Kordia antarctica: one gene and its partner. The protein of the gene in region 1 interacts with the protein of each later gene in a pairwise test. Links are inferred from orthologs where the notes say so. Each region holds a gene or a part of one and is shown on either strand. Other genes may lie near its edges. The genes, in order: rlmB and tsaE.

Evidence for each region.
Region 2: the proteins of rlmB (region 1) and tsaE interact in binary tests that used the Escherichia coli proteins (3 or more experiments, as listed by UniProt). The link is inferred for Kordia antarctica from one-to-one orthologs.

What each region holds. Positions count from the first base shown.
Region 1 is NZ_CP019288.1:2,295,541-2,302,343, reverse strand. Bases 2,729-5,679 are described here. They hold rlmB (23S rRNA (guanosine(2251)-2'-O)-methyltransferase RlmB), read right to left. Parts: upstream 4,599-5,679; coding sequence 3,858-4,598; downstream 2,729-3,857. Other genes in these bases: IMCC3317_RS09235 (hypothetical protein), read right to left, coding at 5,520-5,679; IMCC3317_RS09240 (hypothetical protein), read right to left, coding at 4,664-5,509; IMCC3317_RS09250 (rhomboid family intramembrane serine protease), read left to right, coding at 3,102-3,857; IMCC3317_RS09255 (hypothetical protein), read right to left, coding at 2,729-2,922. Also shown: IMCC3317_RS09265 (hypothetical protein), read left to right, coding at 1-25; IMCC3317_RS09260 (replication-associated recombination protein A), read right to left, coding at 660-1,937; more of IMCC3317_RS09255, read right to left, coding at 2,065-2,728; more of IMCC3317_RS09235, read right to left, coding at 5,680-6,359; IMCC3317_RS09230 (RagB/SusD family nutrient uptake outer membrane protein), read right to left, coding at 6,380-6,803. UniProt on the Escherichia coli protein: Specifically methylates the ribose of guanosine 2251 in 23S rRNA.
Region 2 is NZ_CP019288.1:403,673-410,450, reverse strand. What follows is about bases 1,648-4,573. They hold tsaE (tRNA (adenosine(37)-N6)-threonylcarbamoyltransferase complex ATPase subunit type 1 TsaE), read left to right. Parts: upstream 1,648-2,869; coding sequence 2,870-3,277; downstream 3,278-4,573. Other genes in these bases: IMCC3317_RS01815 (hypothetical protein), read left to right, coding at 4,376-4,573; IMCC3317_RS01820 (hypothetical protein), read left to right, coding at 3,668-4,126; IMCC3317_RS23640 (hypothetical protein), read left to right, coding at 3,490-3,645; porX (T9SS response regulator signal transducer PorX), read left to right, coding at 1,648-2,779. Outside these bases: IMCC3317_RS01835 (HD domain-containing protein), read right to left, coding at 1-1,140; more of porX, read left to right, coding at 1,232-1,647; more of IMCC3317_RS01815, read left to right, coding at 4,574-4,933; IMCC3317_RS01810 (hypothetical protein), read left to right, coding at 5,197-5,721; IMCC3317_RS01805 (alanine dehydrogenase), read left to right, coding at 5,779-6,778. UniProt on the Escherichia coli protein: Required for the formation of a threonylcarbamoyl group on adenosine at position 37 (t(6)A37) in tRNAs that read codons beginning with adenine.

The DNA of each region.
Region 1 (6,803 bases):
GTCTGTTTTGAATATTAAGTTTTGATTTTAGACGCGCTTCGCTTTTGGAAACGGCTACGCCTTTAGTATCGCTTTGCTCTTAGATTGTTGGTATTTTGGCATGTGAATTATTTACTCAATGGAATAAACTTATAAATCTTTCAACTTTTAAACTGAATTTCACATTGCTACATTAAACTTTGGAAGTTCCCTTTCGCTATCGCTTCAGGTCGCGCTATTCGTTGCAAGTCCTCGCTCGCAAACTCGCTGTGGGCTTTTCACTGCTATCGCTAACTCACCATGATGTGCGATTGTAGGTTTTTGCATTTTGATAGCTTCGCTAGGTATTTTCAATCAAAATATATTTTGATTTCAATAATGCTCAATGTGACATTCGTTTGTTTGTTTGTGTTTACACTGAGTTGAGTCGAAGTGTTGATTCGTCAATTTGTTTTTTGTCAGTTCGTTTATTTGAAAATAATGAGTTATTTAATCTTTTCAATTCCCAAAGCCGTCAGTTCGAGTGATTTTTACATTGCGCGTAGCAGAAATGAAAAAATTGTATCGAGAACAGCTTCGGAAATTAAAGTACTTCTCGATACAAAATTTCTACGAAATTCCACTCGAAGTGACGTTGGTGTTTTAATTTTCCCTAATCCCTAATCCCTAATCCCTAATCCCTAATAACCATACTTGTCTTTCCAGCGATTTTTAAGGAAATCGCGCAGATTTTTTTCTCTAGCATTACTTCCTGGATCGTATATTTTTGTACTAGAAATTTCATCAGGTAGAAATTCTTGCGCTACAAAGTTATTATTGTAATCGTGTGAGTATTTGTAATCTTCGCCATAACCTAAATCTTTCATTAGTTTTGTTGGCGCATTTCGTAAGTGTAGCGGAATTGGTAAATCGCCAGTTTCTTTGACAATTGCTTGCGCTTTTTTGATTGCCATATACGAAGCGTTACTTTTAGCAGAAGTTGCCAAATAAACCGCACACTGACTTAGAATTATACGCGCTTCAGGATAACCAATAATGGAAACTGCCTGAAATGTATTGGTTGCAATCACTAACGCTGTCGGATTTGCAATTCCGATGTCTTCACTTGCTGAAATCAACATTCTGCGTGCAATAAATTTTACATCTTCGCCGCCTTCAATCATTCTGGCAAGCCAATAAACTGCACCATTTGGATCGCTTCCACGAATTGATTTTATGAATGCTGAAATAATATCGTAATGTTGTTCTCCAGTTTTGTCATATAAAACCGTGTTTTTCTGTACACGACTTAATACTAATTCGTTTGTGATAACGATTTTGTCTTTTCCTTCCGAATTGATTAGTAATTCAAAAATATTTAACAATTTTCGAGCATCGCCGCCAGAAAGTCTTAATAAAGCTTCTGTTTCTTTGAGCGTAATTTGCTTATGCGCAAGTTGTGTATCTTCTTTGATGGCACGTTTTAGTAGTTTCACTAAATCATCTTTCCCGAAAGGGTTTAATACATATACTTGACAACGCGATAGTAATGCAGGAATGACTTCAAAGCTTGGATTTTCTGTGGTAGCACCAATTAAAGTTACCCAACCTTTTTCCACAGCACCAAGTAAAGAATCTTGTTGCGATTTGCTAAAACGATGAATTTCATCAATAAAAAGAATTGGGTTTTTAGTCGTAAACAACCCATTTTCTTGTTTTGCACGTAGAATGATTTCTCGTACGTCTTTTACACCAGAACTTATCGCGCTAAGCGAATAAAAAGGACGCTTTGACGTAGTTGCAATAATATTAGCCAACGTTGTTTTTCCTGTTCCTGGTGGTCCCCAAAGTAGGAGTGAAGGAATTAATCCTTTTTCTATTTGTCGGGTAAGTACACCAGTTTCTCCAACAAGATGTTCTTGACTGATATAGTCTTCTAATGTTTTCGGACGAATGCGTTCCGCTAATGGTTCATTCATTAGGCAAAAATAAGGCATTTGTCCAAATTATGCATTAGAAGTTTCTATAAGGTGTTGCAACTACAAATTTTACTATTTTTTTGGTGGAATCTGTAGTTGCATATATTTTTACATTAGGTTATAATTTCTAAGATTTTTTTCCTGCAGATACTTTTGCAGCATGTCTTATAGCACATGTTATATCTCTTCCATTTTTATCAAAAATGCGTCCACAATTTCCACCAGCTATAAGACCAGCAGCATCTACAAATATTCTTCCAACAGCTCGTCCAAAGTCTTCAAATAAGTTTTTTTGGAGCATTCCTATTTTATTTCCTTGCCTGTTATTATTTGAATTCATGTGTAGTAAGCGGTAATTCCAAGGATGTGAGCTATCGAGTGTGGCATTTATCCAATAACTATAACTATTTTTAGCAATACTACACGCTCCTAACATGTTGGCTGCATAATTCCCTGTTCCTGCAGTTTGGTCATATATTACTGGATAGTTAGCAATGATAAAGTTTTCAAATGCTTCAATTTCGGCAGTGAATTCTGCCACGCTTTTGTATGTACTATTTTCAATAGAGATTGCATTGTCAAAAATAGTAAATAGCATATCTGTCAATGGTGCATCTTCAGGTTTAATATAATTCATGTTTACGAGCACATTGGAAGCGTTGTTCAGATCGTCATACATTCCTTCAAGCATTGTCAATTCTGTTTCGTGAGTTTGCCAATCAGTGCAATTGCAAGTTGAGTTATCAAAATAAGCGTCGCTATAGGTATCACCAAAATAGAAAATGTCTTGCAAGGATGCAGTATTAAAATTAGGCATCGTAGCAATGTGATCCATCGCAAGATTGTGAGATATTCCGTAACCGTCAAAATCACTTATGGATTTTAGATTCGTTTCTTGAGAGGTTGTCTCGCTTGTGTTTTCTTCTAAATTACAAGAAAAAATGATAAGCATTAGTAATGTTAGAATGGTTGATTTTTTTTTCATAATAGTTGTTATTTAGTTGATTGTCAGATAATTTACGATTTAAAAATGTATTTTTAATACGTGAACACCGTATTTTTTTAGAGGAAAAACCCTGATTAAATAACTGTTTTTTCTAGGTGACAATTTTTCATGCGAACTAATTTTGGCTGATTTTTTGACTACTTGATGTAAAATTATTTATGAATTCTAATCAACAACCTTTTGTATTTACGCCACAAGTCGTACTACTACCATTTTTGTTTATACTATTAATTTGGTTAGTATATTGGTCTGAAATACGTTTTGGATTCCGTTTTAATGAATATGGCGTGTATCCAAGAACATTGAAAGGATTGCGAGGAATTTTACTGAGTCCGTTTATTCATGGAAGCTTGAAACATCTTTGGAATAATACAATTCCGCTATTTTTGCTGAGTGCAGCAATTATTTATTTTTATAGATCGCAACGTTGGATGATCTTTTTGATTGGATTGTTTGGCTCAGGATTGATCACGTGGATTATTGGGCGAGAAGCAAATCATATTGGCGCAAGTGGATTTATTTATGTGTTGATGAGTTTTATCTTTTTTAAAGGAGTTATAACGAAGTATTACAGATTCGTCGCGGTATCGCTGATTATTATGTTTTTATATGGAGGAATGTTGTGGTATTTGTTTCCTATAGAACCACATATTTCTTGGGAAGGTCACTTAGGTGGATTTACCACTGGGTTTTTATTAGCTGTTTTTCTTCCCGTAGTATATGCAAAAGATACGTACGAGTGGGAAAAAGAGGAGTTTGTCCCAGAAAATGATCCTTTTATGAAACATTTTGATGCGGACGGAAATTTTATTGAAACGTTGCCTGATGAAGTAGAAGAAATACCGCAAGCGCTGCCACAGATAAAAGTAAATTATATCTATGTTGATACTTCTAAAATTAATGAAGAAGAGTAGTTAGGCTAAACGTTGTCGTATAATTTCATATAAAAATGCGCCACATGCAACCGAAACATTTAGAGAAGCAATTTCTCCTAGTATTGGTAATTTTGCATGATGATCTACAATTTTTAAGATTGAAGACGAAACACCTTTTCCTTCAGAACCCATTACAATAGCAACTGGCACGGTGAAATCTACATCGTACAATGTGTTTTCGGTTTTTTCAGTTGCAGCAATAATTTGTATGCCTGAACTTTGTAAATGATAGATAGCATCTTTGATGTGATCAACTTTACAGATTGGCATTTTGAAGATAGCACCAGCCGAAGTTTTTACGGAGTCTGCATTTACAGGTGCGCCACCTTTTTTCTGAATGATGATTCCATCGACTCCAGTACATTCTGCTGTACGGATAATGGCTCCAAAATTACGAACATCACTTAGTTGATCTAAGATTAGAAACTTAGGAATTCTTCCAGATTCTATGACACTTATAACTAATGTATCAAGATCATGAAATTCTATGGGAGAAACTAATGCAACAACACCTTGATGATTTTTTTTGGTAAGTCTATTTAGTTTTTCTGGTGGAACAAACGAAGTACTGATTGCGTTTGTACGCAATAGTTGGTCTAATTCATTGAATAAGTCGCCTCTAAGCCCTTTTTGAATAAAAACCTTATCAATTGTGCTTCCTGAATTGATTGCCTCTATAATGGCTCTTATACCAAATATTTGTGTGTTATTGTCTTGCATGGGACAAAGATAAAATAAAAAACCACCCAATTGGGTGGTTTTTTGAATGTATTATGTTGTTATTTTTACATTGGTGTGTAAACAGAAACTCCGTTTTCTCCGTATCCTTCGCAGAACCAAGAAGTAGTCATAACTCCAGTAGCAACATTTACTTCGTTAACTCCTCCATTTAATGGAATAACAGCTCCCCAAGGGTCACTTTGGTTTTCCCATTGAATTTTGTTACAAGAGTTGCTGAATGTAAAGTCAAAACTAGTTGGACCAGTTCCGTAAGCAGCACCGTAAGGACCACCATTGTAAAGACCTCCTGAGAAATCTTGTACAAAGAAAGTTCCATCTCCATTATCAACAATCGCCATAACTTCTGTGTTAGGGTTAAAGTTTGGAAGGAAATCATGGTATCCGTAATTAGTAGTAACACTGTACATTCCACCTAAGTCTAATGTAAGATCACATACTAAGTTTACTCTGTGACGTACTGTCGAAGATCCGTCTGATAATCCAACAGAAACTCCTCTTGTTGCTGATTGTAACACGATATCAAAAGAGATATCAGAAGATACTAAAGCAGTAGCAGCAGTTGGTGTAAGATTTAAGTTAATCAAAGCAGTATTCGTATTAGCAGCAAAGGTTACAGCACCACTAACAGAAATTGCGTTACTTGATACACCTACTACATCTTCGATAGCGTAAGTTACATTTACTGCAGTTAAGTTAATAGGAGCAGTAAAGTTTACAGGAACAGTAATTAACGTCAAAGAGTTATCTACAGAACTTGTAGTTACTTCCGTTGGGAATTCTATCCATCCTGATTCAGGATCTGATTGAAATCTATTACCATCATCACTTACACAGCTATATGTAAATACTAATACCAAAGGTAAGATGAATAATTTTATAATTTTTTTCATAACAAAGTTATTATATTTTAGTTAATGTATACGTAGTTGTAGCTACAGAACCACATATTTCGTCGATGTCTTCATCGAAAATAAATGTAATTGATGTATCATCTCCAACAGTATATGATCCTAGTGATGTTGCAGGTCCGAATGCGATAGATCCACCACATCCAACTCCTGAAACTTGTCCGTCAAGAAGCCCTTTAGATGTAGTTGTACCACATACAAAGCTAAAAGAGAAATCAACTGGTGGATTAGAAAACCCAAAACTTGGGTAACATTTCACATTGAAGGTTCTTTCAGTTGATGCAGTTCCACCAACTAATTCAACATTTATTGCTGTTCCTAATGCTGGAGCAAATCCAGCAGCAGCGATACCACCTGATACGAAATCTAAAGTATACATACCAGTAGCGAAAGTTGCGTCAATAGGGCAAATTTCTACTAATGATAGTGTATGAATTTGGGTACTTCCAATTCCTCCGTCTACTGAATCAATTTTTAATGATAAAGTTTCACCTGAAGTTGTCAATCCGTCATCCATACCCATAACAGTTAAAGTTCCAAAGAACTCGTTAGCAGGAATCGTAACAGTAGTAGGAAATGAATACATTCCACTTGTAGCAGTTGTATTATCAGCGTCAACAGAAACATTTACTGTTCTTGCTGATGAAGATGTAGTACTTACACCTACAGATACATCTATTGTGTTGGTACTATTGATCTCAACTTCTAATGTAGAAGATGTTCCATTAAAGTATGCCAAAGTTTGGCTACCATCATATATTGGTGATTGTGTCTCTTCACACGAAGTGAACATAAACAACACACCTATGAAAAGTATTGCGATTTTTTTCATTACTTTCTTTTTTTAGTTTATTAGTACCCTGAATTCTGGGTCATGTTAGGGTTAGCATTAATTTCAGCTTGCGGTATTGGGAAAGTAAATTTCTCAGATGAAACCGGAAGTGAACATGGAATACCACCAACACAATCGTTAGCAGCTCTATCAATACCTTCATTTAAGATATTTCTGTATCTTTTAATATCAACATACCTGAAACCTTCGTAGCATAACTCTAATCTTCTTTCAGCTTTTACATCAGTAATAGCTTCATTTAAAGAAGTGTAAGTCGCTGTTGTTTGAGGTGTGTTAAATCTAGCATTTCTAACAGCATTCACGTCTGCAGCAGCAGCAGCGAAATCTGGAGCAGCTTTTCTAGCATGCGCCTCAGCTCTGATTAAATAGATTTCAGAAAGTCTCATTGCTTTGTAATCATTGATATAATTAGTATCAGCACCA
Region 2 (6,778 bases), 1.9 Mb from region 1 along the record:
ATCTTGTACTTTTCCTGACTTGAGTAAGATGTTTATGTTCTGACTTGTGGTTTTGTATGCTTGATTGGATATTTCGCCTGAGAACACAAAGTACGCCGCTTCCGCTGCTGTAATGTTGTATTCATTCATCAAGTTTTGTGTTTCGATTTGAAGCTTTTTGCTCGAAATCTTTTTGTTTTTGATTTTGACTTTTAATAAATCACGATTGATAATCATTTTGCAAAGATTTGATAGCACAAAGTCGTTTTCGCTCATCCATTCTTTCATTGCTGAAACAATATCGTAATCGTCTAGTTTGGCAAATCGATCTAAAACATCATAATTAAAGTCGTCAATAGAGATTTCATTTTGAATGAAAAAAGACAATGCCGCACTTGCTTGTAATTGTGTTCCTTGAAGCGTTAATTCTTTGGCTCTTTTTAGTACACGAATGAGCAGTTGTTCCGCAGCCAGACTCGTTTTATGTAAGTATACTTGCCAATACATTAAGCGTCTGGCAACCAGAAATTTTTCAACAGAATAAATCCCTTTTTCTTCAATTACTAATTCATCATCAACCACACTTAACATCGTAATGATTCGTTCCGAATTGATGTTTCCTTCTGCAACTCCTGTATAAAAACTGTCTCGTTTTAGATAATCGGCTCTATCCATGTCAATTTGACCAGATATTAACTGATACATGAATTTTCTTGGGTAGTTTCCTTTGAATATTTCGATGGCAAGCGTTAAACTTCCGTTAAATTCTTTGTTTAATTGTTCCATTAATAAGAGTGAAATCTCTTCATGAGTCACACTATTTACAATGCTGTGTTCCATTGCATGCGAGAAAGGTCCGTGACCAATATCGTGTAATAGAATGGCAATTAGTAGTGCTTGTTTTTCATCTTCTGAAATTTCAACACCTTTAAAACAAAGAACTTGGATCGCTTTTTGCATTAAGTGCATACAACCCAACGCATGATGAAATCGAGTATGATGCGCACCTGGATATACCAAGTATGACATGCCCATTTGTGAAATTCTGCGTAAGCGCTGAAAATATTTATGTTCAATTAAATCAAAGATGAGCGCATTAGGAATTGTAATAAATCCGTAAATTGGGTCGTTTAATATTTTAAGCTTATTTCTAGTATTCAACTTCTAAGTTTTTATACATTTTTTTTGGAATAAGCACAAATATAAGTACATAATGCCAAGCCTTACTAATAATTTACAAAATTAAAGATATATGAGTACATTCAAGATTCTTTGGGTTGATGACGAAATTGATTTGTTAAAACCACATATTCTCTTTTTAGAGAAGAAAAACTACGAAGTTACAACGTGCACAAGCGGTACAGAAGCTATTGAAATGATTGATGAACAAAATTTTGATATTGTTTTGTTGGATGAAAACATGCCTGGTTTGACGGGTTTGGAAACATTAGCTGAATTGAAAGAGAAACAAAATAACCTTCCTGTGGTAATGATTACCAAGAGTGAAGAAGAGTATATTATGGAAGAAGCAATTGGTTCTAAGATTGCCGATTATTTGATAAAACCTGTGAATCCGAATCAGATTTTATTGAGTTTGAAGAAAAATTTGGATCATTCGCGATTGATTTCTGAGAAGACGACTTCTAATTATCAGCAAGAATTTAGAAAGATTGCAATGGATATGGCAATGGTAAATTCGATTGAAGAATGGATTGAGTTGTATCAGAAATTGATTTATTGGGAATTGCAATTGGAAGATATTGAAGATACTGGAATGTTTGAAATTTTGGAATCGCAGAAGCATGAAGCCAATGTACAGTTTGGAAAGTTTGTTGATAAAATGTATCCGAAATGGTTTGGTGACGACGAAGCACCAATTATGTCACATACTTTATTCAGACAATTAATAGCTCCCGAAATTAGCAAAGCACAACCAACTTTATTAGTTGTCGTTGATAATTTACGTTATGATCAATGGAGAGCTTTTGAACCAATTTTGAATGCACATTATAAAAAAGAGAAAGAGGTTCCGTTTGTGAGTATTCTGCCAACGGCGACACAATATGCTAGAAATGCTATTTTTTCGGGCTTGATGCCTTCCGACATGGAAAAGTTACATCCTCAATATTGGAAGAATGATACCGATGAAGGTGGAAAGAATTTGCATGAGAATGATTTCTTAAAAGCGCAATTGAAGCGTTTAGGGTTGGATATTAAGCATGAATATCACAAAATAACAAGCTTACGAGGCGGAAGGAAGCTCGCAGACAACTTTAAATCGCAAAAAGATAATGACTTAACGGTAGTGGTTTATAACTTCGTAGACATGCTCTCACACGCTAAAACCGAAATGGACGTTGTAAAAGAATTAGCTTCAGACGACAAAGCATATAGATCGTTAACAGTAAGTTGGTTTAAGAATTCTCCGTTGTTGGATATCATTCAGCAATCGCAACGTTTAGGGTTTAAATTGATTATTACTACCGATCACGGAACTATTAATGTAAAACATCCTTCAAAAGTAGTTGGCGATAAAAACACAAGTTTGAATTTACGCTATAAAACAGGAAGAAGTTTAACGTACGAACAAAAAGATGTTTTAGCGGCTAAAGATCCGAGAAGTATTCATTTGCCAGTGATTAACATGAGTAGTTCGTTTATTTTTGCCAAGACCGATTTGTTTTTTGCGTATCCGAATAATTACAATCATTATGTGAGTTATTTTAGAAATACGTATCAACATGGTGGCGTTTCGTTGGAAGAAATGATTATTCCGTTTGCGGTTTTATCGCCAAGATAAGATGTTAAAAACAAGTGCAGCAAGTGATTTTATGCACTATTGGAGAAAATTTAGTAAATTTGGCGCGAAGTCTCAAAATTTTGAATATTAGTGCAAATAGAATATAATCTTTCTGAAATAGAAACAATAGCTGCGGCTATTCTTGAGGAATCTCAACATAAAATTATTACTTTTCATGGTGAAATGGGTGTTGGCAAAACGACCTTGATCAAAGTATTGGCAAAACAATTAGGTGTAAACGAGTTGACAAACAGTCCGACATTTTCAATTGTAAACGAATATAGAACTGACAAAGAAATAATCTATCATTTTGATTGTTACCGAATAGAAGACGAAATTGAAGCCTATGATATTGGCATTGAAGAGTATTTGTATAGTGATGCTTGGTGCTTCATAGAATGGCCTGAACGCATTGAAAATTTATTGCCTGAAGAAATTACAGAAGTGAAAATTAATAAGATTAATGAACAAATGCGTTCTATTCATCTAAAAAATTGAACACTTTACCGAAAACTAAGAACTTTAACCGTAAAATAAACCTAAAAGACTGACAAATAAATGACTTTTATAGTATATTTAAGAAAATTCTTATAGATACAAAAAAAGTAAAAAATTGATAAAAGTACGTAGAAAATAGAATATGATACTTTTCTGAAAATCATTTGGTTAATATATAAGTTTGCTTCATCGTAAAACTAAAACCTAACAAAATGAAATTAAGAAATTATATTTTTGCAGCAGTCGTATTTGCATCAGTAACATTTGTGTCTTGTAACCCAGATAGCATTGCAGACGAAGACAACCCATACCAAACCGAAGAAGGAATCGAAAGAAGTAAACTTAAGCCACCGCCGCAAACTCATTAATAAGGCAATATTAAGGGATAGTTTGGTTGTAATACTTATTGCTATTACTCCTTATTTGTTTCAATTATATGAAAGTTTTCCAAGTACAGAAGTTTGGAAAAATGATTACTTTACTATCACTAGTAATTATTATGAAGATGTTAGAGCAGCTGCTTGGGTTTATGCTAGTAAAATAATTCCGCTGATATTAGTTATAATTTGGTTTTTAACCTGTAAAAATTGGTGGTATCATATTATATTAATTCCTATAGCAATGTTTTCATTTCAATTTTATGCGTCGTTTCAAAGAGACACATATATTGATGAGATTGAAATTTATTATGTAATACCTATCATGATGATAATCATTCCAATAGTTTACTTAATAAGAGCTAAATTATTTGATAAATTAGTAAACGGAATTGATTTAAAGAAAATTGAAGCCGAACTTGAAGAATATAGACGTAAAGAAGAAGAGCAAAAAGATAAATCATTAGAATAAAAAGTTCATTGAAATAAATAAAATATACTATTTTCTATGTATTTGGTTAATTTTGGATAAAACTAACAAAAGTACGTAGAAAATATATTATGCTTTTTTTAAAGGTAATTTTTGGTTATTCAATAAGTTTGACCCATCGTTAAACTAAATAATCTAAAATTACTCAGATGAAAACTAAATTCTACCTTTACCTATTAGCAGCCGTATCAACAATTTTATTTGTATCTTGTAATCCAGATAGCATTGCTGATGAAGACAACCCATACGAAACAGAACAAGGACTCGAAAAAATTAAAATCAAACCAGGAGACATGGTCTAAAAAAAGAATATTCATTGATAGTATTATAGTCTTTTTTGTTGCCATATCCCCATTTGTAGCATATTCATATTTAGCTGCTCCCGAGGGAGAAACATGGGACATAGGTGTATACACTTTTACTAAAAATGGATTTTCAAGTGTTAACATAGCTATTTGGCTGTATGTCAGCAAATTAATACCTTTGTATTTATTGATTTTTTGGTTTATTACCTGCAAACATTGGTGGTACCATATAATATTAGTACCTATTACACTATTTGGTTTCCAACTTTTTGCAGCATTGAGTAAAGGCTCAAATATAATAGATGAAAATGAAAGTCTTTGGGTTATCATAGTACTTATGGTAATAGCCCCTATTGTATACTTGATGCGATTGAGACTTTATGATAAATATGTTTTAGGTATTGACCTACAAAAAATAGACGCTGAACTAGAAGAATATGAGCGTAAAGAAAAAGAAGCTGAAAATAAAATAGAAATTAAATAATTACGTATATTCGCGAAAATACTTACGTTAAAAAGATATAAAATACCAATTTCTACGACTTTTGTTGGATGAACCCAAATCTAACAAAAGTACGTAGAAAATTTATATTGCTATATTTCTGATAATTAGTTGGTTATTGAATAAGTTTGACACATCGTTAAACTAAATAACTAAATTAATTATGAAAACTAAATTCTACCTTTATATTTTAGCCGCTGTATCAACAATATTATTTGTATCTTGTAACCCAGACAGTATTGCTGATGAAGACAACCCATACGAAACAGAACAAAATATCGACAGGAAGAAAATCCAAGTCCCTCGTAACGGGTAGCATTGTTGCTATAATCATAGCAACAACACCCTATATATTCTATTTATACGAGAGTTTCCCAGATGAAAAAAGCTGGGAAACTTTCTTGTTTACATTTAAAAGTAGCTCAAGTTTATATAATATTGCTTGGCTATTAACAGGCAAAGTAGTTCCACTCGTATTATTAATACTTTGGTTTTTTACTTGTCGCGATTGGTGGTATCATGTGATTCTAATTCCAATAGCAATGTATGCATTTCAAATATTTAGTATTATACATGATGAAAATAATCCTGTTGATGAAGTTGAAATTTATTGGTTAATTCCAATAATGATGATCATAATGCCCATAGTCTATTTAATTAGATTAAAGTTATTTGATAAGTATGTTTATGGTATAGATTTGAAAAAAATAGATGCAGAACTTGCAGAATACGAACGAAAAGAACAAGAAATGCTGGAAGCCAACAAATAGTGTTTTTTTACTTCATTTTTATTTGTAACTTCATGTTTTAACCAACTATAATGCTTCATGGCAGAATTTTTATCTCCTTTTACCAAACAACAATTACTTCCACAAGAAGAAACTCTTGAAATTCTCAAGCATAAACAAGAATTATTCATTGGTATTCCTAAAGAAACCTCGTATCAAGAGAAACGAGTTTGCTTAACACCTGATGCAGTTGGTGCTTTAGTTGCACACGGACATCGTGTTATGATTGAAAGCCACGCAGGAAAAGAAGCCAATTTTTCAAATAAAGACTATACAGAAGCTGGCGCAGAAATTACAAATGATACACAAAAAGTATTCTCCTGCCCGATTATTCTAAAAGTGGAACCACCAACATTAGAGGAATTGCAATTATTGAATCCGCAAACAATTCTAATTTCAGCTTTACAAATAAAAACACGCTCAAAAAAATATTTTGAAATATTAGCAAGCAAACGTGTTACTGCACTTGCTTTTGAATACATTCGAGATGAAGATGGAACCTATCCTGCGGTACGTTCATTGAGTGAAATTGCAGGAACCGCTTCCGTTTTAATTGCTTCCGAATTAATGGCAAATGTCAATAATGGTAACGGATTAATGCTAGGAAACATCAGCGGAGTTCCGCCTGCTGAAGTTGTAATTCTTGGCGCTGGAACAGTTGGAGAGTTTGCTTCTCGTTCTGCGCTAGGACTTGGTGCTAACATTAAAGTTTTTGATAATTCTATCACAAAATTACGTTGTATTCAAACCAACTTAGGAAGACCAATATATACTTCTACAATTCAACCAAAAAATTTATTAAAAGCATTGAAACGTTGTGATGTTTTAATTGGCGCTGTTCGCGGAAAAAACAGATCTCCAATTCTGATTACAGAAGCTATGGTTAGTCATATGAAAAAAGGTGCTGTAATTATTGACGTCAGTATTGATATGGGCGGATGTATTGAAACAAGCGAAGTAACTTCTCACGATAAACCTACGTTTGTAAAACACGGCGTTATTCATTATTGTGTACCAAATATCCCTGCAAGATATTCCA